Regions from separate parts of the Bradyrhizobium sp. SZCCHNRI2009 genome, predicted to be linked through region 2. Evidence: predicted binding sites of a transcription regulator. Region 2 holds the regulator's gene; each other region holds the start of a gene.

Region 1 (10,586 bases), 170 kb from region 2:
CGCCGCAGCGTCATAGCGCATCGGATGAGCAAGACGCCCCTGCTCTTCGAGCTGATGATCCGACCAGGATCGCAATTCTGTCAGACTGTGCCGAGCAAAGAACTCCGGTCCGACTGTCTTGCCGGTGATTTCCCACGCGGTCGCCTTGGCGCCATTCTCGCAGAATTCGAACGGGTGCGGCTTTGCCGGCTTGGCCCAGGAGCAGCTGACGCACATGAAGCCGCCTGGCTTGTTCTGTTTCAACAGGATCTCGCTGCCAAGCAGGGTCACCTCCTCCTGCGTCAGGATGCTGGCGACCGCGTGCACCGAACCCCATCCGCCGGCCGGAGCCCTGTAGTCCTGGATTTTTGCTTTCTCGCTCACGACGCTCTCCGCGGCCTGTTCAAAAGCGGCAAACCCGGGATGAGCAGCGAAGTTCCGATTCCTCACTGAACGTTGCGAGGCTATCGTCGAAGTCCCGCGGGCGAAGGTCCGCGCTAGGAATTGGGAACGACCCGGCCCGCCGCGAGTCATTTCCATGCCTCTGGCGGCGTTCCCCCATCTCGCTGGAGGCACTCCGTGTGGACTGCGGCCCAGCGTTCGACCCCTCGGGCGCTGGGCCCGTCCCACTGAGGTAGCCGGGTTTTCTCCCGGCTTCCGATCTCAGCATCAAGCCGCGCTGCGCTTGAGATGGCGGCCTTCCTTGACCTCTTCGATGATCTTGGCGCTGAAGGCTTCCAGATCTCCGGGATTGCGCGAAGTGATCACGCCCTGATCGACCACGACCTCCGCGTCCTGCCAATGCGCGCCGGCATTGGCAACGTCCGTCTTGATCGATTTGTAGGACGTCATCTTTCGCCCCTTGGCAATTCCGGTCTCGATCAGGAGCCACGGCGCATGACAGACCGCCGCAACGATCTTCTTGGCTTCAAAGATCTCCTTGATGAACCGCAGCGCCTTCGGCTCGAGCCGCAGCAGATCCGGATTGATCTGACCGCCCGGCAGCACGACGGCGTCGTAGTCCGAAGCAGACGCCTGGTCCAACGTCTTGTCGACCTTGACGGTCCGTCCCCAGTCCTTCTCATCCCAGCCCTTGATCTCGCCCGGCGCGAGCGAGATGATCTCGACGGTCGCGCCCGCCTGCTTGAGACGATCGCGCGGCACTTCGAGCTCGGATTGCTCGAACCCGTTGGTTGCGAGGATCGCGATCTTCTTTCCCTTGATATCCATTGGAGTCTCCTGGCCATTCGACACCGCCGGCAACCTCGCGCTGGCCTCCATGTTCCGCCTGGCAGGCCGGGCGGATCGTCACAACTGGTCGATCGAGTCAGCGCTCGCCTGGGTGGAACCAGCCTGCCTATGGCGCCGTTTGTTTGGACGTCCCTGCCTTGAATGGATGGGCGGCGTCGAGCGGCACGGCATCGCTGCATCGGCGGATCGCAATCTGGAGGCGCTCGTGCCCTACGCATTGTTTGAGAATGACGAACAGATGACCCGCCCGTTTCGCACCGAGCGCGAGGTCTGGGAGGCCGCGGAACAGGCCGATCTCATCACGCTCGGCACGCATGGCGAGAAAATCCTCGACAACAATTTCGAGATCAAATCATGCGAGGCCACACCGGAAGAGCTTACCGCCGCGCCGCCGGACATCGTATTGCCCGAAGCTCACACGCCCGATGCTGATCGAGGGAGCCGGACTACCGACCAATCTTTCTCCTCACCGGCCAAATTGAAGATGCGGACGTCCTCATGACCCGGCGCAGGTTGGCCTTTGCGGCTCAGGTGTTCGTCGGCCATGTCGGTTCCTGGCCTGATCATCGGACTACGGACGAGCGGCGGATCGCTCGGCCTTACCGCCAGCGTCTCATGCGCGCCGGGCGCCGCGCTGCTTGCGAGGCAGTCGGCTCGCTTCCTCCAGCTTGAGCCGCTCTCGCTGTTGCCGCAGCCGGTCAAGCGTCTCCAACATGTGGTGCAAAAGCACTTCGGCGGCCGCCGTCGAGGCCCGAGCTCGCCGTAGCTGCACGATTTCACGGCGCTGCCGCCCGACCCGGAGACGCATACGGTCGATTTCGGCTCGAACCACACATAGATCGCGCATGAAGCACCCGAGCAAGAGTAGGATCGCACAATAGAACAAAATAGGAACACATTGCAAGCTTTCCCGTTGAAGCCGGGCAACAACGGGAGATCCCCATGGCCGAACAGCTGCAGAAAGATCCCGAGGACTGGGTTTCCGGAGCCGATCCGATGACGGATGCCCAAGCTTCCTACTTGAGAACGCTCAGCGAGCAGGCTGGCCGATCCGATCCCACGCGAGCGGAGATGACGAAGGCTGAAGCGTCAGAACTGATTGATGAGATGAGACGCGCCGCAGGGTTGGATTGAACCGGCATATTCGACTCACCAGGACGATGGGAAGGCAGATCGGTACTCCAATGTTGGCGACGCCGGTCCGAAGCTGTCGCGAATCAGAAATCGGTCGTTTAGTCTCCGCGGCATTTCGCGGGAGTCCACCATGGTTGCGGACAGTGACAGCAAGGTTGCCTGGCATCGCGCCCAGCTCAAAAAGAATCGCGCGACCTTGAAACAGATCGAGACGGCGCGGTTCACGGTGGGCGAGAGCGCCGATGCGAAGGCGCTTGAACAGACCAAGCGGCAGGTTGCGGAACTCCAGGTCAAGATCCGCGAATCCGAGCACCTCATCGCTCAGCACGACAAGCAGACGCGACGCCCGCTGGCGACCGACCTGCGAAGCCTCTCGAATGTCGCTTGGCGCAACTGGACCGGCAATGGCCCGCGCTGAGGGCTCGCTGCCATTCAGTCCACGATCTTCTGATGCACGCCTCCAGGTTCTTGCAGAACCGTAGACACATTCGACGGCTGTGATTTGTCAACCGTCGGCGCCCATCGCTTCAGCCGTTCATCGCTCCTGCTGATTGCATCGAGGTCGATGCGTCCTTCCGCCAGAGCCTCCTTGGCGCAGGCGAGCGCGCGGTGGAACTGGGTGCCGTCATAGGCCACCAGCAACAGATCGGCGCCGCCGTTGAGAGCCTCCACGACAGCTTTGCAGAGATCGCGGCCGTAGATCGCCCCCATCACGAGATCATCCGTCACGATCACGCCCTGATAGTTCCAGCGGCCGCGAATGAGTCCCTCGAGCACGGCTTTGGAATGTGAGGCAGGCCGCTCTGGATCGATCGCATCGACCGTCACGTGACCGACCATCATCGCCGCGTGCGAGCCCTGCAGCACCTGTCGGAACGGCCGCCAATCCGACCGTTCCAAGACATCTGCCGGCGTGCCGAGCTGTGCCGAGAAATGATGCGTATCGGCTGCGACGCGCCCCAGACCAGGGAAATGCTTGACGGCCGCGCGGACACCGCTTGCTTCCAGGCCACGGACGTAAGCGAGCGCAATGTCGCCAACCACCGCGGGATCGTTGGAGATCGCGCGGCGGCCGATCAAGGTGTGAAAGTCCAGTCGGTTGCGTGTCCAGCTCGGGCGAAGGTCGACGACCGGAGCCAAATTGAAGGTGATGCCGGCAGCCGCGAGAGCCTCACCCTGGGCGCGCCCCATCGCGAACGCATCCTGCGCGCGCCGCGAGGCCGGCAGATCGGCCAGCGTTGCGAGGCCGGGCATGTTCGGCAGGGTCGGAGACAGGTGTGCGACGGCGCCTCCCTCCTGATCCGCCGCAACCAGCAGAGGCGGCAGCCCGGCACTCCGGCGCGCGTCCTGCAATCGCGCCATCTCGGCGCGCAGCTGAGGCTCGGTCCGGCCGCGGATGTTGTGGTGTGTCACATAGACGCCCGCGATCAACCCCTGCCGGGCCAACGCGGCTGCGTCATCGACGGCCGTGTAACCGACGATGAAATGCCGGCCGAGCAGATGCGCCACGTCGGGGGGCGTCCGGAACGTCTCGTACTTGCGCCAGGCAAACATGAACTGCGTCGACGTCAGCATGATCAGCGGAACGCACCATGCTACGACCAGAGCGCGTCCGGCGGGCCCCCGCCGCCACCGACCGCCGAGCATCAGCAGCAGCGGAACGGCAAGCCCGATGAGGAGCAGGGCTGCGTGGCCGCTGCCCCGCAGCCGAACCAGATAGGGCTCGTTGCTGTTCAGCGTGACGAAAATGAAGAGCAGAGCGAGGATCCAGAGAACCGCGGTCCTGATAAGTCCGAGCATGTGTGCAGCCGATCATCCGAGGGGAAAGACGGCCATTGCCGTAACAACCACGTTTTCCCTGCGCCAGATGTGGAATCGCGTCTGCACGAAATCTGCAAACAAATCCTGAAATGCTGCAGATCCCCTCGTGAGCTGCTGCATGGGCAGGCGTCATGCTTGGCTCATCGGCTTGTGCCTCCCGGCCCGAACGATGACCCAAACCAAGGATTCCTCCATGACGACTCTCGCCGAGCCGACGGCTGCGCCCGTCGCGCCCGATTCCATGTGGCTCAAATTCGCCATCACTGCCGGCCTCGTCGGCCTCGCCGACACGCTGCTTTACAACGGCCGGCCGATCGGCCTGGCATTCCCGCTGTTTTTCGCCGCGCTCGCCGCAGCGAGCATTCTCGCCAATCTTGCCAAGACCGATCGAAACCGTCTGGTCGGAGCTGCAGTTCTCTTCGTTGCCGGCCTGGCTCCCGCCATCGAGGAGCTGAACCTGCTTTCTTTTCCTGTCCTGCTGCTCACGACGCTGTCGGCTATCACGCTGGCGACCAACCGATCCGCGCGCGGCTTCCGGCTTCCGCTGACCGCCGCGCGGCAGTTGCTCCTGATCGGGCCGTTTCGACTGATACCTGATGCGATCGTGACGCTGCGCACGAACATGATCACGCGAACTCTCGTTGTCTGGAGCATCCCGCTGGCACTCGGCTGCGTGTTCTTGGCTCTGTTCGCAGCAGCCAATCCGGTCATTGAGCGGTGGTTCGCCGTCCTCAGTCCCGAGCGCGTCGCCTCCCAACTCACGATGGGGCACACGATCTTCTGGCTCGTGACGTTGTCCATGGTCTGGCCATTCGTCAACCTTCGCTGGCGCGAGCGGACCAAGACCTCGAGCCCGCCGATCGAAAGCGAGCCCGATCAGCCGTCAATGCTGACGACCGTGCTCGGCCCTGAAACCGTGATCCGGGCACTGATCCTGTTCAACATCCTGTTTGCCCTCCAGACGGCGCTCGACGGCGCATATCTGTGGGGACATGCTGCGCTTCCGGACGGCATGACCTATGCGACCTATGCGCACCGAGGCGCCTACCCCTTGATCGTCACGGCGCTGCTCGCGGCTGCCTTCGTCATCGTCGCCGTCCGCTCCGAGACCACGGCAAACGAGTCGCGACTGGTCCGGCCGCTGGTCTGTCTCTGGGTGGCTCAGAACGTGATGCTGGTCGTGTCCTCGATTCAACGGCTTCACATGTATATCGAGACTTATGCTCTGACCTATTGGCGAATCGCGGCCCTGATATGGATGATCTTGGTCGCGATCGGCCTGATCCTCATCGTGCTCAGGATCGCTCTCGACAAGTCCAACGCATGGCTCATCCGTATGAACCTGCTCGTGCTCTCGGCGACCATCTACGGCTGTGCGCTGATCAATTTCGACCGACCGATCGCAGACTTCAATGTCTCCCATAGTCGTGAGGCAGGACAGAGCGGCCCTCTCATCGACGGCTCCTATCTCGTCTGGCTCGGGCCCGAGGCACTGCCGGCCATCGAGCGGGCGATGCTGTTGCGACCGACGGACCGAGGGCTGGCCAGCGACCGTGATCGGCTCCTTGAGCAACAGGAAAGCAGCATGGCGTCCTGGCGATCCTGGAGTTTTCGCGGCTGGCGCCTGCAGCGCTATCTCGATACACATCCTGTGTCGCAGAAACCAAGCTGATGCCTCGCCGCGGAGTAAAGCTCGTGTCTCCCCGAATCCTCATCGTCGACGATGACCCGCATATCCGCGAAGTCCTGCGCGTGGCCTTGAGCAAGGCCGGCATGGCGGTGAGGGAAGCCGCCGACGGCCGCGCCGCGCTGGCCAGGGTCACCGAAGACCGTCCGGACCTGATCGTGCTCGACGTCGGCATGCCGGAGTTCGACGGCCTCGAGGTCTGCCGGCGCATTCGCCGGACCTCGCAAGTGCCGATCCTGTTCCTGTCGGCCCGCGACGAGGAGATCGACCGCATTCTCGGGCTCGAGATCGGCGGCGACGACTACGTGACAAAGCCGTTCAGTCCGCGCGAGCTGGTTGCCCGCGTCAACGTCATTCTCCGCCGGGTCGCGAACGGCGGAGGTGATCGCTCGGCCGAGCCGGAGAAGCTCGTCCATGGCCGGCTCCGGCTCGACCCGCAGCAGCACCTGGCCCGTTTCGATGACATGCCGCTGACGCTCACCGCGCTGGAGTTCAGCATCCTGCGCACGCTGATGACGCGTCCTGCGGTCGTGTTCAGCCGCGAGCAGATCATGGCCGCCGCCTATCAGCTCAACATTCAGGTCTCCGACCGAACGATCGACAGCCACATCCGCAACATCAGAGCGAAGCTCGCAGCCGCGCATTGCGAGGACGCGATCGAGACGGTCCATGGCGTGGGCTTCCGGCTCGGCCGCTGCGGCACCCCATGATCGCGCCCAAGCCCAAGGCAAAATGGCGGCCGTCGTTAGGACAGATCGTCTTTGGCGTGCTGGCGCTGGTCGGCACCTTGCCGCTCGTCGGGCTGTTCTTCTTTCGCATCTATGACAACCAGCTGATCCGCCAGACACAGGCGGAACTGATCGCGCAGAGCCGTGTCCTCGCGGCGGTCTTCGCCGAGGAGGTTTCCGCGCGCCTTGCCACCGGCGTTCCGCTCGGCGCCGAGGTCCCGCCCGAGTCACGTCCGGATGCGTCCGACGAGGTGACGCCCATTCGCCCCCTGCTCGATCTTCTGGCCAACGATCTTTTCGTCCGCCGCCCGGACGCCCGCGACGCGGTCCATCCTGCGGATCCTGCCTACGTCGCGATCGGCACGCGGCTGCTGCCGATCGTCAGGGAGACGCAGAAGGTCACCTTGGCCGGGTATCGCGTGCTCGATCCCCAGGGGGTCGTGATCGCCGGCCGCGATGAGATGGGCAAATCACTCGCTCATATCGACGAGGTGGCTGCCGCCCTGAAGGGACGCTACAGCGCCGCGCTCCGCATTCGCATTCCGGACAAGGCCCCGCCACCGATCTATTCGATCAGCCGCGGCGTCGGCGTCCATGTGTTCTCGGCCATGCCCGTGATCGTCGACGATCACGTTGCCGGGGTCATCTATACCTCGCGCACGCCCCGCAACATCTTCGAGCATCTCTATCAGGAGCGCGGCAAGTTCATCGCTGCCGGCTCCACCATTGTCCTCACGACGCTGCTGGTCGGCCTCGTCGTGGCACGCACGATCACACGGCCGATGCGCGAGCTGGTCGATCGCGCCGGCAGGATCGGACGCAACGATCCCGCGGGTTTCCGTCCGCTTGCCCATTACGGCACCCGCGACTTCGCGGAGCTCGCCGAGCACTTCTTCGCCATGGCCGAGCAACTGGCGCAACGCTCCAACTACATCAGGAGCTTTTCCGCGCATCTGACGCACGAGCTCAAATCGCCGCTGACCTCGATCAAGGGCGCAGCCGAGCTGCTGCTCGACTCTCTGGCCAGCCCTTCCGAGACCCTGACCCGCGCCGAGCAGGAGAAATTCCTCACCAACATCCTTGGCGACGCCGACCGGCTCGCGGCGCTGGCCCAACGCTTGCGCGAGCTGGCACGGGCGGAGACGGTGTCGACGGTCGAGGCCGGTAGCATAGCCGAGGCCGTCGGCACGCTGCGAGTGCGTTTCCCCTCGACTGTCATCGAGACGTCCGGCCCGGTCGAGCGCAGCACTAGGCTCCCGAACGAGACCGTGCTGATCGTGCTCACGCATCTCGTCGACAACGCCGTCCGGCATGGCGCCCGGCGCATCCGCCTCGAGGCCGAGGAGAGCAAAGGGATGCTGATCGTCATCGCCAGCAATGACGGCGATCCGATCTCGCCGGAGAACCGCGACCGCATCTTCGATGCCTTCTTCACGACCCGGCGCGACAGCGGCGGTACCGGCATGGGGCTGGCGATCGTGCGCGCCATCATGGCAAGCCATGGCGGCGAGATCTCGCTGGGGCCGGGCGACAAAGGTGTCGCGTTCGAGCTGCGGCTGCCGATCGAAGGCGCCCCATGACGTCGATCTGAGATAGCGCAGTCTATTGGCGCCGCGTCAGAGTTGCCTCCGGTTGTTCGTGGCAGCCGGCAATCCCCACCTCAGTCAAGTCCCTGTCGGCGAATATCTTCTCCCAATCGTTCGTATACGAGCAATGTATGCCACGGTGCCGCCGGCTGCATGGGCCGGCCGAGAATGCCGCAGAACTGCATGGCAATTCGCAAATGACTTGGACCCGCGATCCGCGTAATCTTCGCGCCGATTGCGCCATCGGCCAGCGTCCCGCTTGGCCTTCGGGAGACCTTGATGAATTCGAGCCGTTTCGAGATCAGCCGCCGGACCGCCCTCCTGACCTCCGCTGCCATCGCGGCGAACGTGGTCAATCCATTCCGCGCCTTCGCCGAGGAGACGCCGCGCAAGGGTGGCGTGTTCAACGTTCACTACGGCGCCGAGCAGCGCCAGCTCAACCCGAGCCTCCAGGCTTCGACCGGCGTCTACATCATCGGCGGCAAGATCCAGGAGAACCTCGTCGACCTCGATGCCAACGGCCAGCCGGTCGGCGTACTTGCCGAGAGCTGGGAGGCGACGCCGGACGGCAAGACCGTCACTTTCAAGCTGCGCAAGGGCATCACCTGGCATGACGGCAAGCCGTTCACGTCGGAGGACGTTGCCTTCACCGCGATGAACATGTGGAAGAAGATCCTGAACTACGGATCGACCCTGCAGTTGTTCCTGACTGCGGTCGACACGCCAGATCCGCAAACCGCGATCTTCCGCTACGAGCGGCCGATGCCGCTCAACCTGTTGCTGCGCGCCCTGCCCGATCTCGGCTACGTCTCGGCCAAGCACATCTACGAGAGCGGCGACATCAGGCAGAACCCCGCGAACCTCGCCCCCATTGGCACTGGTCCGTTCAAATTCGTGAAGTACGAACGCGGCCAGTATATCATCGCCGAGCGCAATGCCGACTACTGGCGGCCGAACGCGCCCTATCTCGACCGCATCGTGTGGAAGGTGATCACTGACCGTGCAGCGGCGGCGGCGCAAATGGAGGCAGGCGAGCTGCACTACAGCCCGTTCTCGGGCCTGACCATCTCCGACATGGCGCGGCTCGGCAAGGATAAGCGTTTCATTGTCTCGACCAAAGGCAATGAGGGCAACGCGCGCACCAATACGCTCGAGTTCAACGTCCGCCGCAAGGAGCTGGCGGACGTGAAGGTCCGCCGCGCCATCGCGCACGCGATCAACGTTCCCTTCTTCATCGAGAACTTCCTCGGCGATTTCGCCAAGCTGGGCACCGGTCCGATCCCGTCGACCTCGACCGACTTCTACCCCGGCGCCAATACGCCGCAATATCCCTACGACAAGGCCAAGTCGGCGGCGCTCCTGGACGAGGCCGGCTACAAGCCCGGCGCTGGCGGCACCCGCTTCTCGCTGCGGCTGCTGCCCGCGCCATGGGGGGAGGACATCTCGCTGTGGGCGACCTTCCTCCAGCAGTCGCTGGGCGAGGTCGGCATCGCGATTGAGATCGTGCGCAACGATGGCGGCGGCTTCCTCAAGCAGGTCTATGACGAGCACGCCTTCGATCTCGCGACCGGCTGGCACCAGTACCGCAACGACCCCGCGGTTTCGACCACGGTCTGGTATCGCTCCGGTCAGCCCAAGGGCGCGCCGTGGACCAATCAGTGGGGTTGGGACGATGCCAAGATCGACAAGATCATCGATGACGCGGCGACCGAGGTCGATCCGGCCAAGCGCAAGGCGCTCTACGCAGATTTCGTGCGCGAGGCCAATACCGAGCTGCCGGTGTGGATGCCGATCGAGCAGATCTTCGTCACCGTGATCACGGCCAAGGCGCGCAACCACTCGAACACGCCGCGCTGGGGATCGTCGAGCTGGCACGATCTGTGGCTTTCCGCCTGAGCCGGAATCCGTCAGGATAAGGCCATGCGCATCTTGAGCCTTGCGGGGCGGCGGCTCGCCGCCTCGATCCCCACCCTGTTCTTGATCCTGATCGGCGTCTTCCTCCTGCTGCAGCTCGCGCCGGGCGATACGGTCGACGCGATGATGGCTCAGATGGGCGGCGGCGATGCGGCGACCGCCCGTGAGCTGCGCCGCTTCTACGGGCTGGATCTGTCGGTCCCGATGCAGCTCGCCAACTACCTGTGGCGGCTGGTGCGTCTCGATCTCGGCTTCTCCGCGATCTACGGCAAGCCGGTCGCCGCCGTGATCCTGGAGCGGCTGCCGCCGACCCTGCTGCTGATGACCTCCGCTCTCTCCTTTGCGTTCTTCTTCGGCCTCGTGTTCGGCGTGATCGCGGCGCGCGGCGTCAATCGCTGGCCGGATACGCTGATCTCGACGGTCGGCCTGATCTTCTACGCCACGCCCTCGTTCTGGTTCGGCCTGATGGCCATCGTGGTGTTCTCG
Region 2 (10,586 bases):
GCCTCTACAACCAGCTGTTCGCCAATCCGAGCCCCAATGCGGCCGACTTCACCGCCGATCTCAATCCCAACTCGCTCGAGGTCCTGACCGACGCGCGCATCGAGCCGGCGATCGCCGAGAGCAATTCCGACGCGCCGATGCAGTTCGAGCGCCAGGGCTACTTCGTGCGCGATCCGGATTCGACACCCGACAAGCTCGTGTTCAACCGCACCATCGGCCTGCGCGACACCTTCGCCAAGGAAGTCGCGAAGGGGTGAGGCAAGCGGAGACCGCGGGACGCGTGTGGCTCAGCTGATCGCGTCCTGCCCGGCCTCGGTCAGCGTCGGCACGCCGTCGGTGAGTTCGACGAGGCCGCGCTCGGTGAGCAGCGAAAGATCTTCGTCGGCGACAGGGGACAGCGTCAGCCGGTGGGCCTTGATGTCCCGGAGAGTCCAGCGCAGGTGGATCGCCTTCTCGAGCGCGAGGTCGGCGAAGGGGTCTTCAGGGTCGTGGGCGTCCATCCCCTGAAAAGCACGTGCGGCGCAAAAAGTTCCCCCGCAGCGGCCGTGCAGATTTCCAGGATTCCCGTTCCGTTCTGCTAGGCGCGCTCGCGCAGCTTCCGGTAGCCTTTCCGCCCGTCGGGTAACGGGTGGTGTGGGGGCAATGGCGGAGCCGGTCAGGCCGCCGGGAGGGCGTCGCGGGATCGCGGGCGTGATGGCCGATGTCTGGCCGCCGCGCGGCGCGCTGGCCGGCGGCTGGCCCGCGATCGGGGCCGGTGCGTCGTCGGTGTTCGCCGCCCGCCTGAAGAGCTGGGCGGCCGAGGAGGCCGGGGCGGGCCGGCTGCTACCCTGGGTGCCGGTGGCGTTCGGGGCCGGCATCGCGCTGTACTTCACCGCCGATCACGAGCCCGTGCTCTGGATTGCCGCCACCACCGCGGCGCTGCTCGGCATCGTCGCCATCATGATGCGGCGGCATCGGCTGTTTCCGGTTGCCGTGATGATCGCGGCGGCGGCGTGCGGCTTCGCCGCGGCGACCGTCAAGACCGCGCGCGTCGCGCATCCGGTGCTGGCGCGGCCGTTGTATTCGGTGGCGCTGTCCGGCTTCGTCGAGGCGCGCGACATCCGCGAGCGCAGCGACCGCATCGTGCTGCGGGTGACGTCGATGGAGAGCCCGCGCAACGCCGTCACCATCGCGCGTGTCAGGCTCGCGGTGCGCAAGGGCGCGGCGCCCGAGGTCGGCAGCTTCGTGCAGCTCAAGGCGCGGCTGCTGCCGCCGATGGCCCCGGTGCGGCCGGGATCCTACGACTTCGCGCGCGACATGTTCTTCCAGGGCATCGGCGCCTCCGGCTTCGTGATGGGCGCGATCACGACGGCGACGCCGCCGCAGGCCGCCGGCTTCGGCCTGGGCTATGCGGCGGCCATGCAGGGTCTGCGCGATGCGATCGACGCACGCATCCGCGGCCGCCTGTCGGGCGACGAGCGCGCCATCGCCACCGCGCTGCTGACCGGCCGGCGCGACGCCATCACGCCCGATGTCAACGACGCGATGTTCGTCTCCGGTCTCGGCCATGTGCTGTCGATCTCCGGCTATCACATGGCGGTCGTCGCCGGCGTCGTGTTCTTCGCCGTGCGCGCGCTGCTGGCGCTGATCCCCGGCCTCACCATCAGCCATCCGATCAAGAAATGGGCGGCGGCCGCGGCGCTGGTCGCGGCGGCGTTCTATCTGTTGCTCTCAGGCGCGGAGGTCGCGACCCAAAGGTCGTTCTTCATGACGGCCGTCGTGCTGATCGCGGTCATGGTCGACCGCCGCGCCGTCACCTTCCGCACGCTCGCGGTCGCGGCGATGATCGTGCTGGTGGCGGCCCCGGAAGCGCTCGTGCATCCGAGCTTCCAGATGTCGTTCGCGGCAACGCTCGGCCTGGTCGCGCTGGTGCAGTTCGGCCTGCCCAGACTGTTCGCGACGCCGGACAGCTCGGCCACCCAGCGCATCGCGCTGTGGGGCGGCCGCGAGCTTGCGATGCTGTTGCTGGCCTCGCTGATCGCGGGGCTCGCCACCACGCCCTATGCCGCCTTCCATTTCCATCGCGCCACGCCCTATGGCGTGCTCGCCAATCTCGCAGCGATGCCGGTCGTCTCGGCGCTGGTGATGCCGGCCGGCCTGATGGGCCTCGTGGCGGCGCCGTTCGGGCTCGACGGTCCCTGGTGGACGCTGATGGGCCTCGGCATCGACTGGATGATCGCGGTGACGCGCTGGGTGGCGGCGCTGCCCGGCGCGGTCGGGCGCATCCCGGCCTTCGGCATCGGTCCACTGATCCTGGCCAGCCTCGGTGTCATCCTGATCGGCCTGCTGCGCACACCGCTGCGCTGGTCGGGCGCCGTGGGGCTCGTGGTGGCCACCGTGTGGGCCGCCGCGACGCCGCTGCCCGACGTGCTGATCGCCGGCGATGGGCGCGCGGTGGCGGTGCGCGGCCGTGACGGGCGTCTGCATGCGATGCGCATCGGCAAGGACGTGTTCGCCACCAAGGAGTGGCTCGCGGCCGACGCCGATGCCCGGCTGCCGGCGGATTCATCGCTCACCGATGGCGTCTCCTGCGACGAGGCGGGCTGCGTGGTCGCAATGGCCGACGGCCGATTCGCCGCCCTGACCCTGCGCGCCGAGGCGCTCGCCGATGATTGCGCCCGCGTCGCGCTCATCGTCACCGCGCGCGCCGCGCCGTCATCCTGCGCGGCGGCCGTCATCGATCGCGAGCGGCTGCGACAGCAGGGCGCCTTGATGCTGGTGCAGCGGGGCAGGAGCTTCGCCGTCACGCCGGCGCGTGCCGGCGGCACCGACCGCCCATGGTGGCCGGCGCCCGCCGAGGCCGGCGAGTTCGACACGACGCTGACGCCGCGCGCGCCGGCCGTGCGGCCTCAGGACGCGACGCCGCCGGAGACGGAGCAGGGCGAGGAAGACTGAGTGCCGGGCAGCTCGAACGTGCCGAGATGATACTCGGTGTCGCCAGGTCCATGTTGCCAAGTCCATCGAACAGCGAGGGGCTTTCGGCCAGCGTGAACGCAGCGCGCGGATAGCGTTGCCAGATGGCGATGTCGTCAGCCGTGACTGTCAGCCATCCGAACACAAGCATATTGCAGCCGGGCTCGGTGATCCCGGCGGCCTTGTTCCAATCGATCTTGTTGACCACGGCGGCAGGCTCCCCCGGCACATCATGCCGGCCGAGGGATGTCGTTCCTATCCGATGCGATGCCGGGGCGTGAGGTTCGCCCGAGAGGACTTTGCGCTTGCAGAACCCAAATCTCCCACGGTCGAAAGCTCGTTCACGACCGAGAGAAATGCCGATGCGGAGACCCCTCAGGTGATGCTGATGCGGCGAATCGGTGTGGCCTGCGAAGGCGGCACGTCCTCGGCGATGTCCGGGCGTCGCTGCGCTGGCTGCTTGCTGACCGGCAATTGCAGCACGGTGACGCGCTGGCCCTCGCAGAGCTGGGTCACCAGCACGTGGCGGCCATCGGCGAATTCGATCGCGTCGTGATGGCGATCGGGAATGTGAGTCTCGATGCTGTTGAACTTTGCGACGCGCTCGCGGATCGTCCGGGTCCAGAGCCAGCGGCTGTCGTAGCGGACGTCCTCGGCGAAGGCCAACTCGGTGCCGGGCAGCATGCAGACTGCGACGGTCGGCTCGCTCTCCAGCGCGAAGCCGCGGGTGGCGGTGCCACGGAAGGTCATCGAGATCAACGTCTCGCCGACCTTGGCGGGACGGGACGCAACCGCATGGAGGCTGTAGTCACACATCGGATCGCTCCTCGTTGAGAGATAGCCGACCCACGCTCCCCCCGGACAGGCGCAGGCCTCTATCAGAGTGGACATCGATGGTGATGTTAGCGCGCGCTTCGCGGCAATTCTGCGCTGATCTGCATCGCGTGTGCCCGCGGCCGATCACAAGCGTTTGAGCATGCCGCGCTGCACATCATGAGGTGCATTCGCGCGTGACGTATTTTGCTGGGCAGCCTCCGATCGGCGGCGAAAGCGCGTGCGCCCGCCGCCCATCGACCGATCCCATTCGCGATCAGTACTTGCGGTACAGCCCGACCAGCTTGCCTTGGATCTTCACCCGGTTCGGCGGCAGGATGCGTACCTCGTAGGCGGTGTTGGCCGGCTCCAGCGCGATCGATGCGCCGCGGCGGCGGAAGCGCTTCAGCGTCGCTTCCTCATCGTCGATCAGCGCCACCACGATGTCGCCGGTGTCGGCGGTCTCGTTGCGCTGTATCAGCGCCATGTCGCCGTCGAGGATGCCGGCATCGACCATGGAGTCGCCGCGTACCTCGAGCGCGTAGTGATCGCCGTTACCGAGCATGTCGGCAGGCACGCTGATGGTGTGGCTGCGGGTCTGCAGCGCCTCGATCGGGGTACCGGCGGCGATGCGGCCCATCACCGGCACTGCGACGGGGCGCTCGCCATCGTCCAGCGCGGGAGTGCTGGTGCGCACCTTGCCGAGATTGCCCTCGATCACCGATGGGGTGAAGCCGCGGCGGTTGTTGGCGGCCTGTGACAGCTCGGGCAGCTTGATCACCTCGATCGCGCGGGCGCGGTTGGGCAGCCGGCGGATGAAGCCGCGCTCCTCGAGCGCCGTGATCAGGCGATGAATGCCGGACTTCGAGCGCAGATCGAGCGCATCCTTCATCTCGTCGAAGGACGGCGGCACGCCGGCTTCCTTGAGCCGCTCGTTGATGAACCGCAGAAGTTCGTACTGTTTGCGCGTCAGCATCTCGACCTGGTCCCCGGTTTGTTGTCGTCCGAGTCCAGGAGCTGCGCCTCGCGCACAAACCGGCTGAGAGCGCCCTGGAGTCGGACCGTCATCGCGTCGCCCGCAACATACTAAAAACAAATCATGAACGGACACTATATGTTCGATGTGTGTTCCGCAATCCTAAAAATATGATGAACAGACCGGGCTTTACCGGGGAAGCGGCTCAGTTCGGCAGGCGCAGGATCTCGCACGGGCTGCCGGCAGGCGCCTTCGGAGCAAACGCCGGCCGGATCACCACCGCCTGCGAGAGCGCGAGATTCCCAAGCAGCGACGAATCCTGCTGGCTCACCGGGGTCGCAACCAGCGTGCCGTCGGCGCGCTCTTCGAGCCGCGCCCGCAGATAGTCCTCGCGCGAATCGTTCGGCCCGAGCTCGCGGCCGAGCAGGGCGGTCTCGCGCGGCATCACGGCCTCGTCGCGGCCGAGCAGCCGCCGAATCAGCGGCACCAGGAACAGGAGGGCGCAGACATAGGACGACACGGGATTGCCGGGCAGTCCGATCACCCTGACGTCGCCGAGCCGTCCGTGCATCATCGGCTTGCCCGGCCGCATCGCGATCTTCCAGAACGCCATCTCGACGCCCTCGGCTTCGAGCGCCTGCTTGACCAGGTCGTGATCGCCGACCGAGGCGCCGCCGGTCGTGATCAAGATGTCGGCCTTGGCCTCTCGGGCCCGGCGGATGCCGGCGATCGTCGCCTCCATCGTATCCGCGGCGATGCCGAGATCGATCGGGGTCCCGCCCTCGTTGCGCACCAGCGCCCGCAAGGCGTAGCCGTTGGAATAGACGATCTGGCCCGGGCCGGGCGTCGAGCCCGGCATCACCAGCTCGTCGCCGGTGGCGAGCAGCGCCACCTTCGGCCGGCGCCGCACCGGCAGCGCCGGATGATTCATGCTGGCCGCCAGCGACAGGTCGCGGTCGCTGAGCCGGCGCCCGGACTTCAGCAGCACCATGCCCTGGTGAAAGTCGACGCCCGCCGGCCGGATATGCCGGCCCTTGATCGCGGCCTCGGTGATCACGACGTGGCCATCTTCGGCGATCGTGTCCTCCTGGATCACCACCGCGTCCGCACCCTCCGGAACAACGCCACCGGTGAAGATCCGCGCCGCCTCGCCGGGTCCAACCACGCGATCGAACGGCCGCCCTGCCGCAACCTCGCCGATGACCTTCAGCCGCGCCTTGGCCTGGGCGGCGTCCGCCGCGCGCACGGCATAGCCGTCCATCGCCGACATTGCCTCGGGCGGCTGCGTCCGCAGCGCCGCGAGGTCCCGCGCCAGGATGCGGTGAAACGCTTCGTCCAGCCCGACCTGCTCCTCGGCCAGCGGCTCGGCGCCGGCGAGCACGGCGGACAACGCATCAGACACCGGCATCAGGGCCATGGGATTTCCTTCGGACGGAGACGGCAGATCGAATGAATCGCCTTCTAACCGAACGCGCACGGCGCGGCCAAGGGCCTAGGCCGCTCCCTGCGTTCTGACCGTCTGCTGTGGGCCGTTTCCGGGCCGCTGCCTCACGATCGCGCGAGAAAGTCTGCAATCAACCGCATGACCTCCTGCGGACGTTCCAGGCTCGGCAGGTGCGCCGTTCCGGCCAGCTCATGTCCTGACCCGTTCGGCATTGTTGCGGCGAGCAGCCTGCTTCGCTGCTGGATGTGAGGAAAGTCCAAGTCCCCCTAGATGACGAGCGATGGCGCGACGATCTCCGCGAGGCGCGGGAAGGCTGGTGCCATATCGAGAGTCGCGCCGGTTGGCGGCGCGCGGAGTGCGGCGGCGTTCTTCTTCAGGAACGTCTCGCGCGGCTCGCCGGAGATGCGTCCCTCGCGCTGCAAAGGACCGTCGACCCACAGATGCGCCTTGATAGCGCTGACCCGATCACAATCCTGTGCGGCCTCCTTGCGAGCAGGCAATCAGCGTCGCCGGCCGCCCCGGCGCGAGCGCGTCGACGACGGCGAGCAGGTCCTCGACCGGAGAATGAGCTTCCTCATAGGCGACCGTCTCACCAAATCCGCGCCGGTCATAGGCGATCGTCATATGCGTTGCCGCGACGCCCTCGATCTGCGCGCGCCACATGGACGAGCATTGGACCGTGGACCAGCCGATCTACGATCCCAGCACGATCGACTGCCCGGTTCTCGTGCTCGCGGCGGAATGGGACGTGGATGTCCGCTTCGGGATGGCGCACGACCTGTTCGTTCGCCTCGGGAGCGCGCCGTACAAGCGCCTGGTCGAGATCGGGCAGGGCACGCACATGATCCTGATGGAGCGGAATCGACGGCAGGCGTTCGACGCGGTGATCGGATTTCTGGACGAGCGCGTCGTGCCGGCGCGTTGATCGTCGCGCGGACGACCTGCACCGCGTCAGAGCGGATGCCGAATCCAGACATTCGGCTCGACATAGGCGGCATGGTCGTGCTCGACCGACGCGAGCACGGGGACGAGAGCAGCGGGCACCTCGATCTCACCCGAGCGATCGAAGGTCACGCCGGTCCATTGCGACCACTCGGCGAGCGTGCCGACGATGGTCATCGAGCACGGCGCGATCTTGACGATCTCGGCGCCGATGCCGGTGTGCTTAGGCGCCGGCTCGTCTGCGACCAGCGGATGTGGCGGGAGACGGGCCGGATGGTGCCGTTGCCGGCCGTCGCATTTAGGATTCGCTTTTTCGGAAAAAGCTGCTATGCTGATTTGGTCCCGTGCTCGACAGGAGGGGCGCTTCGCGATCGTCACGGACGTGGAGCGCGGGATGCGGTGGCCGCGACGTGTCGCAGCGTGCTCTGATGGCGCGCGGACGAACGGCATGGCGCGGACGTGAAGTCGCGTGGTCCTGGCATCCCGACGCTGATGCCAAGCCGGCGGGTACTGATGATCCCGTCGGCGACGGTGGCCAACAAGCCGAGCACCGGGGAGATCGCGTATAAGCGTGAAGACCATCGCGCAGGGAATGCCGGATGTCGGCTGGACCTGTGGTGACTGCCGCCTGCTTTTTTTCTGCAGGCGGGCCATGGGTTGCGGCCTGCAGCCCGGCATTCCCTGCGCCCTCCGATTGGAGGAGGGTGAAATGAGAGCAGCAAAGCTCGGGCACATCGTGCCGCGAGAACAATTTTGCACGAGTGGGCACCGTCATTGCGAGCGCAGCCCTTCAGAACGTCACGCCGCTGGCCATGACGCACCCTTGCGCGACGCGATCAGATCCCGAGCGCCTCCAGCGCCGCGGCGATGTCGGCCGTCGAGCGCACCAGCACCGCCTGCAGCCCGCTCGTCCGCGCGCCGTCGATGTTTTCAGCGAGATCGTCGAAGAAAACGATCCGCTCGGCCGGCACGCCGATCGCCCGCACCACGTGATCATACGCCTCGGCATCCGGCTTTCGCAGGCCGATCGACGACGACAGGAAGATCTCGCGAAAGTGACCGAGCAAGTCGGCATAGCGCGGCGAGAAGTGATCGATGTGCGGCTGGTTGGTGTTGGAGAAGGCATAGAGCGGCAGTCTCGAAGCCGCGCGTGCGAGCAGCGGGGCGATGCCCGGCATCGGGCCGACGAAGATCGCGTTCCAGCCCTCGAGAAACTGCGCGTCGGTGATGTCGATGCCGAGCTGCCGGCGCAGGTTGGCGAAGAACGCGGCATCGGAGACGGTGCCGCGCTCGTGCCCGTGATAGATCTCGTCGCGCACGAAGCGCGCGGCGATGCGCTCCGGCGGACAGCCGGCATGCGCTGCCCAGCGCGAGACCACCTGGACGAAATCGATGTCGATGACGACGCGGCCGAGGTCGAACAGCAGCGCGTCGGCGACGCCGGGGCGGAGAGCGGAGGCGGGCATGGGGCGGGTCGACGATGCCTTGCGTGGGACGGAAGCGGCGCCTCCTCAATAACGGTAGGGCTCGATGTCGACCAGCGGAAACGCGCTGACCACGCTGGGCAGGTTGGTGGCGGCCGCCGGATGCAGATAGGACGCGTTCAGCTCCGCGAACGAGGTGACGCCGAGCAGGCCGAGCGTGCGGATCACCTCGTCCTCCAGCAGCTCGAGCATGCGCAGGATGCCGTCCTCGCCTGCGGCCGCCAGCGCCCAGCATTGCAGCCGGCCAATGCCGACGAGATCGGCGCCGGCCGCAATCGCCTTGACGATGTCGGTGCCGCGGCAGAAGCCGCCGTCGACCATGATCCTGGCCCGGCCCTTCACCGCCGCGACGATCTCCGGCAGCACGTGCATCGCGCCGCGGCCATGATCGAGCTGGCGGCCGCCATGGTTCGAGACGTAGATCCAGTCGACGCCGTGATCGACGGCGATCTGTGCGTCCTCGGCGGTCGCGATGCCCTTGATGATCAGCGGCAGCTTGAACTTGTCCTTGATCAGCTTGACGGTATGCCAGCTCAGCGCCTTCTGATGATCGCCGCCGGTCGCGCGCAGCCGGCTTTCGCGCACGTAGCGCTTGGCGATGTCGCGCTCGCGCCGGCTGTAATGGGCGGTGTCGACGGTGAGGCAGAACGCCGTGTATGTGTTGGCGATGGCGCGGCTCACATAGTCCTCGACGAAGGCGTCGTCACCGCGGACATAGAGCTGGAAGATGCGCAGCGCGTCGGGAGCGGCCTGGGCGGTCTTCTCCAGCCCGGGCTCGGACACCGAGCTCAGCATGTGCGCGACCCCGAACCGGCCCGCTCCACGGGCCACGCTGGCGGCGCCTGCCGGATCGAAGATTTCGAGCGCACCGACCGGGGCCATGACCACCGGCAGGCGGAGCCTGCGGCCGAAAGTTTCGACCGAGGCATCGACCCTGGAGACGTCGCGCAGCACGCGCGGACGGAATGCGATCTCGTCGAGCGCCATCCGGTTCCGGCGCAGCGTCGTCTCGGTCTCGGCCCCGCCGATGATGTAGTCCCAGGCATTCTGGTTGAGCTGGGCTCGCGCCTTGCGGATGAACTCGTGAAGGTTCTGGAACTTCTCGTCGCTCGAACCGAGCTCGACGTTCCTCCACCCGGCCTCGATCGGGGTCCGTTGGTTCATGGTTGCCTCCCAGCGACTGTCCTGTTTGCGGTTTTGCCGCGGAGCATTGCCCATCGAGCGGTCCGGGTGCAAGGCATTCCGAACTGGAGTTCGCCGCCGCGCGCGGGGGCGCCGCCGCAGGCGCAGGCCATCAATCGCGTCGCTGCACACGGCTCGTCGAATTGTGATGACAGGTGCCGTGAAAGACCGGATATGTGCAGCCGGGCCCTGGAGGACGACAGGCGCAGCCTTGATCTTGATTTCAGCCTGCGAACGTCCATTTCGGATACGGCGCCGGCGGTCGGGCTCCGGTACGGCGGCGCAATATCGGCCTTGAAGAAACCGGAAATGTGGTGTGAGTTCGCAACACAAATCGCGCCGGCGATGCGTGCGGACCCTTTAGATCGGCCGGCCATCCAACAAACGCTCGGGAAGCAAACAATGCGGAAAAACTGGCTGTTCTTGGCGGGCACGATGACCGGCGTCGGTCTGACCCTGATGGTGACGGGTCCCGACGGCGCGCAACTCGTGGCCAAGGCCAAGGCCGCGGCCGGCATGGCCGACACCTATTCGCAGCTCAATCTGTTCGGTGCGGTGTTCGAGCGTGTCCGCGCCGACTATGTCGAGAAGCCCAGCGATCCCGCGCTGATCGAAGGCGCCATCAACGGCATGGTGTCGTCGCTCGATCCGCACTCGCGCTACATGAACGACAAGTCCTGGCGCGACATGCAGGAGACGACGTCCGGTGAGTTCGGCGGACTCGGCCTCGAGGTCACCATGGAGGAGGGCCTGGTCAAGGTCGTCGCGCCGATCGATGACACGCCCGCGTCCA
Region 3 (10,586 bases), on a different contig from region 2:
CGGCGATGCGCGTATAGGTCAGGATGTTCGGCAGGGACGTCGACGTCTTGCTGGGCACGCGTGTGGTCGCAATATTCATCCGGTGTACCAATACTGCCGCCGTTCGGACGTCAACCTCCGAGCCGAGCCGCTTCGGCAGGATGACGCAGATATGACGCGAATCGCAACGAAGTCTTGCGGAGATAGGAACTCTTGCGCATGCGGCAACGCGACCCGCAACGCTTCATTAAGCAACCGGACGCGGTCGCGCCAGTGCGCAGATCGGCGGGCGCGACGCACGGCTGGGACCTTGTTGCGGTGCAGTGACGGCTGCGCGAAGGCTTGAGCGAAAGCCTCAGATCGCCTCCGCGCCATGCACCGCGCACCAATGCGCCTGGCGTTCCGCGAACACGCGGTCGCGGACATAGCCCAGCGTCTCCTCGTCCAGGGTCTCGATGACGTCCAGGCTGAACGCCTCCGCGCCGTGGGCGGTCCAGGCCGCCTGCAGGCCGCCGCGGCGATGGCCGCCCTGGCGCAGGGTGAACCAGAGGCGGTTCTGGATCTTGTCGAGGTCCGGCGCGCAGCCGATCCAGCGCTCGCCGGTGGCGGCGCAGGTCACGGCGAAGATGCCGGCGGGGGTCTTGCGTTCCTTGTAGGCGGCCACAGCCGCCTTGCGTTGATCGGGGGTCATGATGGGGTTCCGGATTTTCATCCGGGTGTATATCTGATAATTACGCCCGGGTAAAATAATTTCTTCACCCGCACCTGAGGATGGCCAAGCCCGCAGCCCCTCCACGTCATTCCGGGGCGCGCTATGCGCGCCCCGGAATGACGTGGAGGGAGCCGGGCTCAAGTTGGATCGCAGCGCGGACTTTCGCCGGATCGGCGAGCTGGGCTCAGGTCGCGTTGCTGTGGAAGTATTCAAAAATCTTGCGCGCGCTCTCCGCGCTCACGCCCGGCACCTTGCCGAGATCGGCGATCGAGGCGCGTTCGATCTCCTTCAGGGTGCCGAAATGGTGCAGCAGCGCGCGCTTGCGCGACGGGCCGATGCCGGGGATCTCCTGCAGGCCGGCCTCGCGGATGTCCTTCTTGCGCAGCTTGCGGTGCGAGCCGATGACGAAGCGATGTGCCTCGTCGCGCAGCCGCTGGATGAAATACAGCACGGGGTCGCGCGGCTCGAGCTTGATCGCCTCCCGCTCCGGGATGAACAGCGTCTCGCGGCCGGCGTCGCGATCGGGGCCCTTGGCGACCGACATCAGCGCGACATTGGTGACGCCGAGCTCGGTGAAGATCTCGCGGACGGCATTGAGCTGGCCGCGGCCGCCGTCGATGATGACGAGGTCCGGCCATTGCGGCACGTCGTCCTCCTTGGCCGCGCGGGCGACATCCTTCTCCGACGGTGACACCAGCCGCTTGAAGCGGCGCTGCAGCACCTCCTTCATCATCGCGTAGTCGTCGCCGGGCGTCAGCCCTTCCGACTTGATGTTGAACTTGCGGTACTGGTTCTTCATGAAGCCGTCGGGGCCGGCGACGATCATCGCGCCGACCGCGTTGGTGCCCTGGATGTGGCTGTTGTCGTAGACCTCGATGCGCTTCGGGACCTGCGGCAGACCGAGCGTCGTCGTCATCGCCTCCAAGAGGCGGCTCTGCGTTGCGGTGTCCGCGAGCTTGCGGCCCAGCGCCTCGCGCGCATTGGTCAGCGCATGGATGACGAGGTCCTTCTTCTCGCCGCGCTTCGGGCAGGACACCTCGACCTTGTGGCCGGCCTTGACGCACAGCGCCTCGGCGAGCAACTCGGCTTCCTCGATCTCGTGCGACAGCAGGATCAGCTTCGGCGGCGGCTTGTCGTCGTAGAACTGCGTGATGAACGCCGACAGCACCTCCTCCGGCAGATAGCTCTTCTCCGCGCGCGGGAAGTAGGCGCGGTTGCCCCAGTTCTGCCCGGTGCGGAAGAAGAACACCTCGACGCAGGAATAGCCGCCCTCCTGGTGGATGGCGAACACGTCGGCTTCCTCGACCGTGCGCGGATTGATGCCCTGCTGCGAGGAGATCGCCGACAGCGCCGCGAGGCGGTCGCGATAGACGGCGGCAGTCTCGAATTCGAGCTCGCCCGACGCCTTCTCCATTTCGGCCGCCAGCAGCGCCTTCACCGCCTGGCTGCGTCCGGACAGGAAATCGGTCGCCTCGCGCACCAGCTCGGTGTAGCCGGGGAAGTCGATCTCCTGGGTGCAGGGCCCGGCGCAGCGGCGGATCTGGTGCAGCAGGCAGGGGCGGGTGCGGCTCTCGAAGAACGAGTCGGTGCAGGAGCGGATCAGGAAGGCGCGCTGCAGCGCCGTGATGGTGCGGTTGACGGCACCGGCCGAGGCGAACGGACCGAAATAGCGCCCCGGCCTGGACTGCGCGCCGCGGTGCTTGAGGATCTGCGGCGCCCAATGGTCGCCGGTGATGAGAATATAGGGAAACGACTTGTCGTCGCGCAGCTGCACGTTGAAGCGCGGCTTGAGCTGCTTGATGAGGTTCGCCTCCAGCAGCAGCGCCTCGGTCTCCGTGGTGGTGGAGACGATCTCGACCGTCACGGTGGCTGCGATCATGCGCAGGATGCGCGCCGGCAGCGGCGCGTTGGCACGCGCATAGGACGACAAGCGCTTTTTGACGTTCTTGGCCTTGCCGACATAGAGCACGTCGTGCGCCGCGTTGAGCATGCGGTAGACGCCCGGCGAGGTCGGCGCCAGCCGCACCGCGTTCTCGATCGCCGCGTGGCCGATCGCAAGCGGACCTTCGCCGACCGCCTCCAGGCTCTCCTCGGCCAGCTCCGGCAGCCGGCCGTCATCGTCCTCGTCCGCAGCCGCGAGATCGAGATCGGGCGTATCGATGGCCTCGGGTGGCAGGTCGGCCGTCGCGCCACGCCGGCTCGGGGGCGTCGGCGCCTTGGGTGGATCGGAGCTGTGGGTGGTCATGTCCGCAAACTAAGCGCTGCCGCGCCGTCTCGCCAGCTTGCGATGGCGCCATGCACAGGGCAGGGCGGTAACGCTTCGTTAAGCACGTTAATGGCCGGGTAACCCGGCTTAACAACGGCTTAACCTAAAACTCTCGATAAATGCTCACGAAAGAAGCGAGAGTTCCGTAACCACGCCGGCCCGCGCACCACAGTCGAGCGGCGCAGGCTCCGGCGGGGTGACGGCGAGTGGCGTGGAGTGAGCGATGAACAGGTTCTTGGTCGGTGCTGCCGCCGCGGCGGGCTTGGGCGCGGCGGCTCTCGGATCGGTCTCGGCGCAGGCGGCGGATCTCGGCTACGGGCGCGGCGCGCCCTATACCGTGAACCAGCCCCTCAACGCCTACAGCTGGGCCGGGCCCTATCTCGGCGGCACGCTGGGCTATGAATGGGGCACCGTCGGCAACAACCCGACCAAGCCGTCCGGTCTCACCGGCGGCCTGACCGCGGGTTACAATTGGCAGAACGGCCCGTGGGTGTTCGGCGCCGAGGGCGACATCAACCTGACCGGCGCCAACGACACCTTCGCGCCGTGGAAGTTCTCGAACCCGTGGTTCGGCACATTGCGCGGCCGCGCCGGCTACGCCTTCAACAACATCCTGTTCTACGGCACCGGCGGCCTCGCCTTTGGCGGCCTGCGCGCCGAGACCTTCGGTCTTTCGGAATCGCACACCACGGTGGGCTGGACGCTCGGTGCCGGCACCGAGTTCGGTCTGGCACAGAACTGGACCGCCAAGATCGAGTATCTCTACGTCGATCTCGACAGCAGCAATTTCGTGATCACGGGGGCGAAGAACGACTATCGGTTTGGAATTGTGCGCGCAGGCATCAACTTCCACTTCTGATGGCAACGAGGGAATAGGAAGAAGAAACGTCCAACGACAACCTCCCGGCCGCTCGCGTGGCCGGGATTTTTTTGTCGGAGCGCTCTGTGCAATCTGGAGACGTGCATCATTGCGCGCGGCCTGCACGTACGAGCCGGCAATGCTGTGCACGCGAGCAGGCGCTGCCGACAGCTTCCAAACCAGCGAAGAGGTGGCGTCGAGGCGCGCCCGGCTGCAATCATGCCGGCGCGTGAACCACCGCCAGGCGGGCTCGCCCTAAGACGACAGCACCAGGTTCACCGCTTTCGGGCCCTTGCCCTTCTTGTCCGGCTCGACCTCGAAGCTGATCCGCTGTCCTTCGGTCAGGTCCTTCAGGCCCGCGCGCTCCACCGCCGTGATGTGCACGAACACGTCGCGTCCACCGTCGTCCGGCTTGATGAAGCCGTAGCCGCGTTCGCCGTTGAAGAACTTGACCGTCCCAGTCATGGCCATCGGGAAACTCCTCCCCCGCAATGCTTCCTCCACTGCGCGCCCTGCGCAGCGTCCGACCGGACATCACTTTGATCGGAAAGCGTTGGCCACCTTAACGCCCAGCGCTCGCCGCGCCGGATCGCCGGATCTTGTTAGGCCTTGATCACCCCGCCGCAACCATTCGCGGAAGCGGAACGTAAAGCCAGTCTTACAATCGGACACAATAATACGGTTCCGCGCCGATTGACTACGGCTTTTCGACCAGTCGCCGTTTCAAGCTTTGGGGAATTCGAGTCGGAAGCGCGCCGCGCCGCCCTGGCCGAGGGGCTTCTGCAGTTCCTGCAGGATGAGCTTCAGCTCGTCATGCAATGTCCAGGGCGGGTTGACGATCAGCAGCCCGGTCGAGGTGAGCGCCTCGCCTTCGATCTGCGGCGCAACACTGAACTCGATCCGCAGCACCTTGCCCGGCGGCTTGGCCGCGGCTGCGAGCGCCGCGACACGATCGCTCAGCTCTTCCGTCGCACGCCGGCTCTTGGCGGGATACCACAGCACGTAGATACCGGTGGTCCACTTCGCGAAGGCCTCGGCGAAGCGATCGGCGAGCCGCTCGAACTCATCCTTCGCCTCGAACGCCGGATCGATCAGCACCACGCCCCGGCGCTCGTTCGGCGGCACGAAGGCGGGCAGGGCGACCCAGCCGTCGAGATCGACGACACGGGCCTGGGTGTCGCGGCGCAACTGATCGATCAACTGCTTGCGGGGGATCGGCGCGAGCTCGCACAGGGTCATGCGGTCCTGCGGCCGCAGCAGCGCGCGCGCGATCAGCGGCGAGCCGGGATAGGCGACCAGCTCGGCCTTGGGATTGAACGATCGGACGATATCCAGATAGGGCTGGACCAGCGCATAGGCCTGATCGGACAGCCGCGCCTGCAGCACGCGGGCGATGCCGGTGAGGTACTCGCCGCTGCGCGTCGCCTCGTCGCCGGTGAGGTCATACAGGCCGGCGCCGGCATGGGTGTCGATCACCCGGAACGCGGCGGGCTTCTCCTGGAGGTAGACCAGGATGCGCGTCAGCACGATGTGCTTGATGACGTCGGCGAAGCCGCCGGCGTGGAAGGCATGTCGGTAGTTCATGCCATCCGGTTACGCCGTTCCGCGTCAAAAGGGTACCCCGTCGATGCGCCGGATGCCCTCCGGAGAGCCGCGGATGAGCGCCGCCGCAGGAGGCGCCGCAGGCCGACGCGCTGCGTCGCCCCGATTCGCAGCCGCTAGCCGCCGCGGACCGGCGGCATGTTGACCTCGTCGCGCCGGCAGGCCTGCCGGTCGATCTCGTCGCAGTTGCGAAACTCCAGATCCTTCGACAGACAGATCCGGACCTCGCTCAGCCTGGTGCGATTGCAGGTGACGGCAATGCCCGATGTCGTGAGCTTGGGGTTGGCCTTGATGAAGGCCTCCTCGATCGCCGCTGGCGCCACCGTCTTGGCCTCCGCGAGATCGAGGAATTCCGGGGGGATCTTGATGGCGGCGCGGGCCTTGCGGATGGCTTCGAAATAGGCCTTCGCCGACACGCCGGCGCAGGTGCCGTGCTTGTCCCACTCGTTGTAGATCAGGCCCGGCGCCGGCATCAGGTCGAGCATCGAGGTCATGATGTTGCGCGGCAGGCGCGGCGCCGGCTGCTCGCAATATTCGGGGTAGCCGTTCTCGTATTGCGGCCACAGCCCGTGCACGACGAACGAGTACGGTCGGCCGCTGCATTGCTGGGACCGGCTGCCGCGACCGCCGCGCTCCTCGGCTTCGGCGCAGTACGAGGGCGACCACGACAACGAGAGAACGTAGAAGTCGAACGCGCCCGGCGCATTCTGGCGGCGGTCCTGCGCCTCGGCGGCGCCAGCCGTGAGCACGCCGAGCAAGAGGGCAAAGCAGGCGATCGTTCTGGACAACAGGACGGCAGGTCGGCACAGGCAATCGAACATGGCGTACTCCCCGGACAATGCCAGGAGCCTACCAGTGCGCTGGAACATTTCAAGAACAAAAATGGCTGCCCCGAGGCAGCCATTCGTCAGCCGGCCGCCCGCGCGAGCGGCCGATACGCCGGGAAAGGCGAATCAGGGCTTGGCGGCGCGGCAGGCCGGATTGAAGGCCCAGTTGCGATCGAGGCCGACGACGCAGAACTCGACGCCCTGGTCATAGCCGGCGAAGCCGCCATCCTCGATGATCGAGAAGTTGACGGTGCGCGCCTTGCCGTCGCTGATCATCACGCTGCCGGTGCAGAAGCGACGCGGAATGTTGTCGGACTGCCAGGGCCGGAAGGCGATCTCATGGACATTGGCGACGCCGGTGATCGTCAGCGAGGAATTCCAGAAGGTGCTCTCCTTGTCCTGGAATCGCGAGACGATGGTCGGAATGGCCGCCTCGCAAGGCGCGACCCGGCCTTCATATTTCGGACCGGACAACCAGAAGTTCATCTCGAGCGGGTTGGCGGCCTGAGCCGGGGCGGTGGCGACGATGGCGGCAAGCAGCGCGCCACAGGCGGCGCCGAACATCTTGAAAGGTGAGCTGAAGTCGCGCATGGGCCGTCCGCAAGGCTGATCCGGGAGCGTGGACCGTGCCGCGGCGGCCACAGGAGGTCAAGTGCAACGCGGCAACACTCCACGATTAGTCCTGTTAACGCGAGGCCGGTGTTCTTTTCTTGACCGGACAGGACCTTTAGAATGGCGGGCCAGATCGAGGAGAATGCAATGCGGACGCTGATGGCCGGATTCGTGAAGACTGCAGGCCTCGTGGCCACTGGGATGGTGCTGGTTGCGGCATCCGCCCAGGCCGACGTGGTGCCGCCCTTCAAGGGCAACGACACCGGCGGCATCATCGCCTTCCAGCTGGCCCAGACCACGGATGCGCGCCAGCTCGCGGTCGATCATTGCGCCTCCTACGGCAAGGTCGCGAAGTTCCGCGCCGTCGATGCGCGCTACGGTGGCTACGTTTCGTTCGCCTGCCGCTGGGTGCCCTATGGCTCGGCGCAGCGGCCGCTGCGGACGCTGTACTGACCTTCCATCAACTGCCGTTCTCCCAATTGCCATTTTTCTGCGGCATTCGCTCCGGCATCGATCAACGAGCCGGAACGGGGCATATGACCTGCACACGCATCGCAATTGGGCTGTTGGCCTGCTGCCTCCTGGGCGTGACCGCGAGCCATGAGGCACGGGCCGTCGACCTACCGGTGCGCAAGGCCGGCCTGTGGGAGCTGAAGATGATCAGATCCGGCGGTCAGCTGCCGGAGGCGACGATGCAGCACTGCACCGACGCGGCCACCGACAAGGAGATGAACAACTTCGCCTCGCCGATGGCGCAGCAGGTCTGCTCCAAGCAGGACATCCAGAAGACCGCGACCGGCTACGTCTCCGATTCGGTCTGCAATTTCGGCGGCATCAATACGACGTCGCATGCCGACATCACCGGCGACTTCAACTCGGCCTATACGGTGAAGACGATGTCGCGCGTCACGGGCGGCGCCGCCGGCACCGGGGTGAAGGACACCGCGATGACGATCGAGGCCAGATGGCTCGGCGCCTGCAAGCCCGACCAGAAGCCCGGGGACATCGTGATGCCCGGCGGCATGAAGATGAACGTCAAGGACATGGCCAAGCTGAAGGCCCTGATCCCGGGCGTGAAGCAGTAGGCGGGCGCTCGTTGCGCGTGGCGGGCGCAGCGACGTGGATCGTCGCTCATTCGCGGACGTTGAGCATGATCTTCCCGATGTGCCGGCCCGTCTCCATGCGTTCGTGCGCATCGGCTGCCTCGGACAGGCGATAGGTGCTGTCGATGTGCGGCCGAATGGCCGTTCCGAGCAGGGACGAGATGCGCTGCCGCAGCTCGCTTGCGAGGCGGCGTTTGATATCGAGTGACGTCGACCGCAGGAATGCGCCGGTGATGCTGGCCCGGCGCGCCATCAGGCTGCGCAGCGGCACCGCCAGCTCCTTGCCATGTCCGGCCGAGAGCAGGGCGATCCGTCCGCCCATCGCGAGCGCCGCAAGGTCCTGCGCAATGTGAGCGCCGGCGGAGGTGTCGAGGATGCAGTCGACCCCGCGCTTCCCCGTCGCCGCGCGGATCTGCTCGGCGAGATCGGGATCGGCATAGTCGAACACGGCGCTGCAGCCGAGCCCGAGTGCCAGGGAGCGCTTCTCTGCGGTGCCGGCGGTGGCCATGACGGGATGACCCAGCGCGCGCAGGAGCTGGATCGCGATCGTGCCGACGCCGCTGCTTCCGCCATGAATCAGGGCGGTCTCGCCGGGCATCATGCGCATCAGCTCGAAGAAATTGAACCAGGTCGTGAACAGCGCTTCGGGTAGGCCGGCGCCTTGGATCAAGTCGAGGCCGCTCGGCAAGTCCAGTGCAAGATGCTGATCGGTGGCGACGTATTGCGCGTATGAACCGCCGTCGGTCAGTGCGATCACCGCTCTACCCAGCCGTTCCGGGGAAACGTTGGCGCCGCAGGCCACGATGCGCCCCGAGGCTTCCAATCCCGGTATGGGATTGGGCTCCCGCGACGGCCCGGCAGCGCGCTGGTTGCAGTCATGACGGTTGATGCCGGCGGCTGCGACCTCGATCAGCACATCGTCTGGTCCGAGGCGCGGGACCGGCCAGTCCTGTCGCTCCGACAGGACCTCCGGGCCGCCCGCGGCGGTGATGATGACGGCGCGCTGATCGTCCGGAATCATGCTTGGTCGCTCATGTGCTCACTTGCCGACCAGGCTGCACTTGCTGCGGTCGAGCGGGCGAAACGCCTGATCGGGGGCGATCTTCGTCACCAGCTTGACGAAGTCCCAGGGGCGCTTCGATTCGGCGGGGGTCTTGACCTGGACCAGATACAGGTCGTGCACCATGCGCTGGTCGTCGCGGATCTGGCCGTGGTCCGCATAGGCATCCGAGACCGGCGTGGCCTTCATCCGGACCATCACCGTTGCGCCGTCGTCGCTGTCGGCATCCTTCACCGCCTGCAGATAGTGCCGCACGGCCGAATAGACCCCGGCCTGGATCTGTGACGGCATCGCCTTCCGGCGCGCGTAGAACGCGTCGGAGAAGCGGCGCGCGGCGGGGGAGGCATCCTCGAAGAAGCTGGTGACGATGAGATCGCCCTGCGTCGCCTTGAGGCCGATGGCTTCGATGTCGACGTTCTGGAACGACATCGGCACGATCTTCATGCCCTGGGCCGCAAGCCCGAATTCCTCGGCCTGCTTGATGGCCGTGGCATTGTCGCCGGCGACGTTGAGCGCCAGGATCTTGGCGCCGGAGGCCTGGGCCTGCAGCAGGAACGAGCCGTAATCCGGCGTGCCGAGCTGCGCCTTGACGCTGCCGGCGACCGTGCCGCCGAGCTCGGCGATGCGGGCGCGCGCGGTCGCCTCGACCGAATGGCCGAACGCGTAGTCGCCGGTGATAAAGAACCACGGCTCCTTGCTGGTCTGCATGATGCCCGAGACGACGGCTGTCGCGGTCGAATAGGCGTCGTGCGTCCATTGCACCGAGGTCGGGGCGCAGGCCTCGTCGGTGAGCTGATTGGCGCCGGCCCCGGAGATGAGAAAGATCTTGCCGTTGCTGCGCACCAGCTCCTGGACGCCAAGGGCCGCGCCGGAGCTGCCGCCGTCGGCGATCGCCTGCACACCGTCCTGCTCGAACCAGCGCCGGGCGATCGCGACCGCGATATCCGGCTTGTTCTGATGATCGGCCTGAAGGATTTCGATCGGCCTGCCGTTGATCTTGCCACCGAACTCCTCAGCGGCCATCCGAGCCGCTTCCACGGAGCCGGGCCCCATCGCGGTCGCGAAGATGCCGGTCATGTCGGTGAGCACACCGATACGAATGGCACCTCCCTTGATTTCGGCCTGCGCGGATGAGCCTGCAAGCAGCAGCAGGCCAGCGATGCTGGATCTGAGACAGCGCGACATGATGATCCTCCCCGGATTTGAAGATTTTGCTTTTTGTCGTGTTTGATTGGTGCGCCTCGCGGTTCTCCGCGAGGCGGAAACGTCAGGCTTCCAGTTCGGCAATCACGGGATTGCGCAGCACGCCGATGCCCGAGATATCGACCTCGACCGTATCGCCGGGCTTCATGAACAGAGGCGGGGTGCGCTTGAAGCCGACGCCTCCCGGCGTGCCGGTGACGATCACGTCCCCGGGCAGCAAGGTCATGATCGTCGAGCAATAGACGATCAGATCGGGCACGTCGGTGATGAGGAGATCCGTGGTGGTCCGCTGCACGGTCTCGCCATTGAGGCGGGTCTGCAGCGTCAGCTTGGACGGGTCGGGAATTTCGTCGGCGGTGACCA

Evidence for each region. Region 2 encodes LexA, which represses DNA repair genes until DNA is damaged. Its sites were predicted from a motif close to TGTTCNNNNTGTGTTCNG; they were not measured.
Region 1: a site for LexA is predicted at 2,109-2,126, ahead of QX041_RS11580 (DUF3072 domain-containing protein). Genes of this name have one in related genera too.
Region 3: a site for LexA is predicted at 6,280-6,297, ahead of QX041_RS15260 (ribonuclease T2). Genes of this name have one in related genera too.

The regions. Positions count from the first base shown of each region.
Region 1 covers NZ_JAUEUH010000002.1:868,453-879,038, reverse strand. Annotated here, with positions in the region: gene QX041_RS11595 (FdhF/YdeP family oxidoreductase) at 1-363, opposite strand, end outside; gene QX041_RS11590 (type 1 glutamine amidotransferase domain-containing protein) at 649-1,209, opposite strand; gene QX041_RS11585 (hypothetical protein) at 1,199-1,732, shown strand; gene QX041_RS11580 (DUF3072 domain-containing protein) at 2,173-2,364, shown strand; gene QX041_RS11575 (hypothetical protein) at 2,495-2,782, shown strand; gene QX041_RS11570 (glycoside hydrolase family 3 N-terminal domain-containing protein) at 2,797-4,164, opposite strand; gene QX041_RS11565 (DUF4173 domain-containing protein) at 4,379-5,857, shown strand; gene QX041_RS11560 (response regulator transcription factor) at 5,881-6,582, shown strand; gene QX041_RS11555 (ATP-binding protein) at 6,579-8,180, shown strand; gene QX041_RS11550 (ABC transporter substrate-binding protein) at 8,466-10,082, shown strand; gene QX041_RS11545 (ABC transporter permease) at 10,107-10,586, shown strand, end outside.
Region 2 covers NZ_JAUEUH010000002.1:699,604-710,189, forward strand. Annotated here, with positions in the region: gene QX041_RS10770 (glutamine--tRNA ligase/YqeY domain fusion protein) at 1-257, shown strand, start outside; gene QX041_RS10775 (hypothetical protein) at 288-500, opposite strand; gene QX041_RS10780 (ComEC/Rec2 family competence protein) at 643-2,934, shown strand; gene QX041_RS10785 (hypothetical protein) at 3,328-3,768, opposite strand; gene lexA (transcriptional repressor LexA) at 4,043-4,741, opposite strand; gene glp (gephyrin-like molybdotransferase Glp) at 4,947-6,158, opposite strand; gene QX041_RS10800 (hypothetical protein) at 6,452-6,685, opposite strand; gene QX041_RS10805 (alpha/beta fold hydrolase) at 6,651-6,848, opposite strand; gene QX041_RS10810 (hypothetical protein) at 6,865-7,110, shown strand; gene QX041_RS10815 (hypothetical protein) at 7,137-7,505, opposite strand; gene QX041_RS10820 (HAD family phosphatase) at 7,964-8,593, opposite strand; gene QX041_RS10825 (alpha-hydroxy acid oxidase) at 8,639-9,775, opposite strand; gene QX041_RS10830 (S41 family peptidase) at 10,196-10,586, shown strand, end outside.
Region 3 covers NZ_JAUEUH010000004.1:17,935-28,520, forward strand. Annotated here, with positions in the region: gene pgsA (CDP-diacylglycerol--glycerol-3-phosphate 3-phosphatidyltransferase) at 1-79, opposite strand, end outside; gene QX041_RS15235 (GIY-YIG nuclease family protein) at 335-670, opposite strand; gene uvrC (excinuclease ABC subunit UvrC) at 876-2,936, opposite strand; gene QX041_RS15245 (porin family protein) at 3,181-3,816, shown strand; gene QX041_RS15250 (cold-shock protein) at 4,072-4,287, opposite strand; gene QX041_RS15255 (23S rRNA (adenine(2030)-N(6))-methyltransferase RlmJ) at 4,540-5,400, opposite strand; gene QX041_RS15260 (ribonuclease T2) at 5,535-6,239, opposite strand; gene QX041_RS15265 (hypothetical protein) at 6,372-6,836, opposite strand; gene QX041_RS15270 (hypothetical protein) at 7,005-7,310, shown strand; gene QX041_RS15275 (DUF3617 domain-containing protein) at 7,394-7,942, shown strand; gene QX041_RS15280 (NAD(P)H-quinone oxidoreductase) at 7,989-8,981, opposite strand; gene QX041_RS15285 (ABC transporter substrate-binding protein) at 9,000-10,205, opposite strand; gene QX041_RS15290 (fumarylacetoacetate hydrolase family protein) at 10,288-10,586, opposite strand, start outside.